One region of the Pontibacillus sp. ABV4_188 genome, then DNA from elsewhere that is predicted to be linked to it. Evidence: predicted binding sites of a transcription regulator. Region 1 holds the regulator's gene; the other holds the start of a gene.
What was found. The regulator LexA, encoded in region 1, represses DNA repair genes until DNA is damaged. The targets are predictions, from matches to a motif close to CGAACATATGTTCG.
Positions count from the first base shown of each region.

Region 2: uvrB (excinuclease ABC subunit UvrB) is a predicted target of LexA. The motif match lies at 1,369-1,382, and genes of this name have one in related genera.

Region 1 covers NZ_CM149975.1:1,942,607-1,946,043, forward strand. The annotation lists gene ACYX4O_RS09900 (hypothetical protein) at 1-585, shown strand, start outside; gene ACYX4O_RS09905 (hypothetical protein) at 586-1,053, shown strand; gene lexA (transcriptional repressor LexA) at 1,579-2,208, opposite strand; gene ACYX4O_RS09915 (YneB family resolvase-like protein) at 2,514-3,164, shown strand; gene ACYX4O_RS09920 (DUF896 domain-containing protein) at 3,257-3,437, shown strand, end outside.
Region 2 covers NZ_CM149975.1:3,399,424-3,402,860, forward strand. The annotation lists gene uvrB (excinuclease ABC subunit UvrB) at 1-1,294, opposite strand, end outside; gene ACYX4O_RS17395 (peptide chain release factor 3) at 1,566-3,140, opposite strand; gene ACYX4O_RS17400 (ATP-binding protein) at 3,279-3,437, opposite strand, start outside.

The DNA of each region.
Region 1 (3,437 bases):
TGTGAACAAGAATTAGAAAGTATAAGAGAAAAAATAATGCAAGTATCAGAAACTCTTAGTCTACACAAAAGAGCAAAAAAGTTAAAAGATTTGTTATTAGAAGTAGAAGATACTACATTGCATAAATTAAAAGAAAGAATAAAAAATGAAACAAATATAAAATTGTCTCAAATAATTAAGGATGAACCTATTTTAGTAGAAGATATTGAGGGTTCATTAAAATTAAAACATAAAGCTGGTGCAAGTGAAGGTCAATCTTTAGCGATAGCATACTCTTTCTTAGGCTCTATGTTTGAGACATCTTCATATACTCTGCCATTCATAGTTGATACCCCAGCAGGTCCCTTAGACCTCAGTGTAAGGCACGAGATTTCTTCAATATTACCGAACTTGTTTGAACAGTTAATTATATTTATTACTTCTGGAGAGCGGGAAGGTTTCACTGAGAATTTTATGGATAGTGATAATGTTCAATTTATGACAATTCACCGAGAAAGCAATCACACTAAATGTGTTATTGGTAGAGAATACTTTGAGTCTTTCCAAAGTGTGGAGGTTAACTCAAAGGCGGAGGAGCGAGTTTAAATGCCATTTAAATTACCAAAAGCTAGCGAAGATTACTTTAAATTGATAAACGATAAATTTAAGTATAAATTTGATATATATTATTTATGTTTAATGTTAGGGTTGCAAGATACAAAGTTGGGCTTGCCTGAGGAAGTTAAAACTGAATATTTCATAGATTATTATCCAGAGCCTTATGCGGATAAAGCTGAGTTAATAACTGGACTACTAATTAACGCTGAGATGGAAAGGTTAGATATAGAAAGTCAAGATAGGGGAGAAATAGAAAGGCTTATACTCCAGTTAATTGATAACAATTCACATATAAAATTGAGTGATAACGGAATGAAACTTTTAAATTGTTATGCAGCAGGTGGTATGCAATTGATAAGAGAGAAAATACCTAAAACAGGGGAGATAGAGACTTTTTATGTTCTTTACCATGAACTGATTAATAGTGAAAGCGAAGCTGTTTCTCAATCGTACTGAGAGTTTCACGAAACAGATGTTGTAAAAGAATTCTAAGTGTATTGATGAAACAGGGGGAATCATACCACAGCTAAAGAAGCAGCCTTTTTTGATTAGCTGCTCCTCTAAATGGTTGACCAAAATAATGACCAAAAATAGACCAAAAAAGATAAATCTAAGTTGATATCTATTGATATTAGGAAATGAAAAAGTGATGTAATAAAGTATATTTGATTGCGTTTAATCCGTGTTTCTTCCTATAGTATATGTTCCGTACACAGGTTCACCCATGGGAACGCGAACAGTATTTATCAACTTACTAAGATTGAAAACCCTTAATGCCACTGGTATTGAGGGTTTTTATGTGGGCAGTGTTTTAAATAGTGCTGATAATAAGGTTTGTATGTTTATTAGTAGAGAGCGTTGAAATAATCGAATATAAATAAACTATTTCATACAAAAAAGCATCGAATTAAACATTCGATGCTTCTCTGGGTTTATGACTTTTTTTAAAGTGAGGTTGGTGTAAATAAACGTTCTTAATCACTAATGGATATGGCGATATAATCCAACTACTTTACCTAGTATACTTACATTTTGCACAATGATTGGGTCCATCGTTGCATTCTCAGGCTGCAGTCGAATATGAGTTGATTCTTTGAAGAAGCGCTTAACCGTTGCCTCGTCATCTTCTGTCATAGCGACTACAATATCTCCGTTTTGAGCGGTTTGCTGGCGACGAACAATAACCATATCCCCGTCTAAGATCCCAGCCTCAATCATACTTTCTCCTTGAACAACTAGAACAAATATATCGTCATCTTGAGCTGCAAGTGTATCGGGTAGGGGTACATACTCCTCAATATTCTCAATAGCAGTAATAGGCATACCTGCTGTTACTTTACCAATTACAGGAGCATACGTTGCTTCTCCCTTAGGAATCGTTGTAATAGAATCTTCTTCTAATTCTAGCACTTCAATTGCTCTAGGTTTAGTAGGGTCTCTACGAATATATCCTTTTTTCTCTAACCTGGACAAATGCCCGTGTACAGTTGAGCTAGAGGCTAGACCTACAGCTTCTCCTATCTCTCTTACAGAAGGTGGGTACCCTTTTTCTAGTACACGGTTTTTTATGAAATCTAAAATTGCTTCCTGCCTTTTTGATAGTTTCGTCATATTTTCTACACCTCGTACATATCATTTATTACCGTCATTATACCATGGTAGGAAAGGTTATACAAACATTCGTTCGCAAAAAGTGTTGACAAGAACGGATGTTCGTATATAATGTGAACTAGACACGAACAAAAGTTCTTATTTTTCTGGAGGCGATGAATATGTTTCAAAATCTATCAAAACTAGACGTAGTGTATTTCTTGTTATTTGCAGGCAGTTTAGCCTTTATGTATATTGGGTTGCTTTCAAGTTAATCTTTACGGAACGAGGCATATCCTTATATGATAGAGAAAAAAGGAGATTCTATGAAAGCTATCATCTATTGTCGCGTCAGCACAGAAAAAGAAGCACAAGTTTCATCATTAAAACGTCAACGAATTGAACTAGAAGAACTAGCTACTCAACACCAATTTGAAATTCATAAAATTATAGAAGAACAAGCAAGTGGATACGAAATTGAAAGGGACGGCATCTTAGAAGTATTGGAAATTCTATCAAACAACGAAGCAGACTTGCTTCTCATTCAAGATGAAACAAGGCTTGGGCGGGGAAATACGAAAATTGCCTTGTTTCATCAACTTACAAAACTCGGCGTTCCTGTCTATTCCGTTTCTCATCAAGGAGAGCTTACTTTATCAGAATCAGATTCAATGGTGCTGCAAATTGTGGGAATTGTAGAAGAGTACCAAAGGAAAATACATAATATTAAGATAAAGCGCGGTATGAAGCGGGCTGTAGAAAATGGATTTAATCCAGCTCAAAACCTCTCTAACCAGCACTTGGCACATGGTCGAGAAAGAAAGGACTTCCCAATTGAAGAGGTTGTTCGATTGCGTCAAAACAATTTAACGTTCGATGAAATAGCAGCGACTCTGAGGGGGATGGGGTTTGATGTATCAAAGGCCACCGTCCACAGAAGGTACAAGGAATTCGTTTCACTTGAAAACAACGTCTAAACGCGTTACGATATAGGGAGTAGAAAGGCGGGCATCCTACTTTGGACTCTTGCCTTTTTTACTTGGAGCTTAACAAGTAAAGGAGCATGTAAATGATTTCTCAAGATAAATTAAACCGAATTAACGAACTATCTCATAAATCTAAACAACAAGGTCTAACTATGACTGAACAAAATGAACAAAAAAAATTACGTCAGGAATATCTTAAAAACTTTCGTAACTCTTTCAAGAGCCAGCTAAAAGGCATGAAAGTTGTAGACCCTGAAGGTAACG
Region 2 (3,437 bases), 1.5 Mb from region 1:
CAATTTGACCTTGAATTGGACGAACTTCAATTTTCGGATCTAATAAGCCAGTCGGACGAATAATTTGCTCAACCATTTCTGGTGAGTGTTCTTGTTCATATGGACCTGGAGTAGCCGACACGTAGACAATTTGATTCAATTTCTTCTCAAATTCCTCAAAACGTAGAGGACGGTTATCTAAAGCTGAAGGCAGACGGAAGCCATGATCAACCAGAACTTGTTTACGCGCCTGGTCTCCGTTATACATGCCTCGAATTTGCGGTATGGATACGTGGGACTCATCAGCAATAATAAGGAAATCATCCGGGAAGTAATCGATTAATGTATAAGGTGTCGCTCCTTTATCTCGAAGCGTTAAGTGCCTTGAATAGTTCTCAATGCCTGAACAAAAGCCCATTTCTTTCATCATTTCTAAGTCGTAGTTCGTACGCTGTTCTAAGCGCTGGGCTTCTAGCAATTTATTTTGGTCTTTTAGTTCTTTAAGTCGTTCTTGTAGTTCACGTTCTATGTTTTTAATCGCTACTTTCATTTTCTCTTCGCGGGTAACGAAGTGGGATGCTGGGAAAATAGCAACATGCTCTCGATCCCCAATAATTTCACCCGTTAATGCATCGACTTCACGGATTCGATCAATTTCATCACCGAAAAACTCGACCCGTATACAGTGCTCTTCTCTAGAAGCTGGAATAATCTCAACTGAATCACCCCGAACGCGGAAGGTACCACGCTGGAAGTCAATATCATTACGTGCATATTGGATATCGACAAGATCACGTAGCAACTCATCACGATCTTTCTCCATGCCTGAACGAATAGAGAGCACCAGATTACGATATTCTTCCGGTGAACCTAAACCATATATACAAGATACACTAGCAACAATTAAAACATCACGGCGTTCAAACAAAGCAGATGTCGCAGAGTGGCGCAGTTTATCAATCTCATCATTGATATTAGCGTCCTTCTCAATAAACGTATCTGTAGAAGGAACATAAGCTTCTGGCTGATAGTAATCATAGTAACTAACGAAATATTCAACTGCGTTATTAGGGAAAAATTCCTTAAATTCACTATACAGCTGACCGGCTAACGTTTTGTTATGAGCAATGACAAGCGTCGGCTTGTTAATTTCCTTCACCACGTTTGACATCGTAAATGTTTTCCCTGTTCCTGTCGCACCTAGTAAGGTTTGATGCACCTTCCCCTCGTCTATGCCTTGCTTAATCTTTTCAATCGCTGCAGGTTGATCCCCCTGCGGTTCGTATTGGGATACCAATTCAAATTTGTTCTCCAAGATGCAACCTCCATTCATCCATTCACTCTTATAACCGTAGTTTACCACAATCTTTCATCATTCTAACATAGATGCGAACAAACATTCGACAACCGTGCTCAACCCCCGCGCTTTAGGCGGGTAGAGCAGTGCAGGGTGCCAGACACCCGTTATCACTCTAAAGGACTAATGCGTGCCAGGCACCCTGCACTGCTTTAAAGTACAACTGGGTGTCTGGTGCCTTTTTTATGTATAAGAAAAAGCTGGTGGGGGCCACCAGCTTTTGTTTTTATTATTGGCTATATTGATTGACTTCAAACAGGTCGATGAGGTCAATGTCTGGATTTTTATCTTGGAACCAACGCAGGGAGAAGTCGTTCTTAAAGAGAGCAAGATAGTTCTCTTCGCGGTCTTTTACTAGAAGACTCCGGTCATCGAATTTGGAACGATCAACTTGATCCGATTTTAACCAGCGAGGAATTCGCTCCCCGATATCTTCAAATCGAACGCCAACATTGTATTCATTCTTCATACGATACTCAAACACTTCATACTGAAGTTGTCCAACTGCCCCGATAATATACTCATCGCTTCGAAGGCTGCGGAACAATTGAATAGCTCCTTCTTGCACAAGCTGTTCAAGTCCTTTCTTGAACTGCTTCGATTTCATTACGTTCTCCACAACAACCTTCTTAAATACTTCAGGCGGGAACTGTGGTAGCTCTTCAAAGTGGAAGGTTTCTTTCCCTTCGACAAGCGTATCGCCAATACGGTATACGTTTGGATCATAAATTCCAATAATATCACCCGCATAGGCTTCTTGGATCGTCTCCCTTGAGGAAGCAACGAACTGCTGGGTCTGTGCTAATTTAATAGACTTCCCTGTCCGATCTAACGTTACGTTCATTCCTCGTTCGAATTTACCTGAACACACACGCACAAACGCTACACGGTCACGGTGTGCTGGGTTCATGTTCGCCTGAATCTTAAAGATAAACCCTGAGAATTCTTCCTTATCAGGTGAAATCATGTCCCCCGATGCTTTACGTGGGGCAGGCTGCGGAGCCATAGAAATAAATTCTTCAAAGAAGGTGCGAACGCCAAATGGAGCAAGGGCACTACCGAAGAAGACAGGCGTTTGTTCTCCTCTTTGAACTGCATCCATAGAGAACTCAACACCAGCTCCATCAAGCAACTCAAGCTCTTCGAATGCACTTGCAAACGTCTCATCTTCAGCTAGTTCAGGATGATCGTTAATTTCATCATACGGAATAGACGTTTCGGTCTCATTTCCTGTAAATTGAACGAATTGTTCATTTTGGCGATCCAGAATTCCTTTAAAACGCTTGCCCATCCCAACAGGCCAGTTCATGGCATATGTTTCAATGCCAAGTTCCCCTTCAATTTCATCTAATAAATCAAACGGATCTCGACCTTCACGATCTAGTTTATTAATGAACGTGAAGATTGGAATGCCACGCATTTTACACACTTTGAAAAGCTTAAGCGTCTGGGCCTCAATCCCTTTCGTTCCATCTATAATCATAACTACGCTATCAACAGCTGTTAGCGTACGATACGTATCTTCACTAAAATCTTCGTGCCCAGGTGTATCCAAAATATTAACCTGATAGTCTTTATAAGGGAAATTCATAACAGAAGACGTGACAGAAATTCCACGTTGCTTCTCGATGTCCATCCAATCAGAAGTCGCAAACTTTCCGGTCTTCTTCCCTTTAACGGTTCCTGACTCACGAATCAAGTTACCGAATAATAGAAATTTCTCTGTTAACGTTGTCTTACCAGCATCCGGGTGCGAAATAATCGCAAACGTCCGGCGCTTCTTCATTTCATTTTGTACACTCATTGTTCATTCTCCTATCACTTGAGGAACTGCTCTTATTCACATAACAGAGGCCACACCTTGATCCAGAGATCAAATGGAGCGGCCTATACTTTTTCGTCATTCTAATTTAATCAAACATAGCACGATAAGGTAGACAAGTCAATTTCCCTCCTCATCTCCTGCAACTAATATTTGACCATTCTTTTCATTTTGTAGCAACGTACGCAAAATCGTCGTCGATAACTTGTTTGGTGGATACGGCTTCGTTAAATAATGTTCAATTCCAAGTTCTTCACCTTTTGAACGCTCATCTAGAGC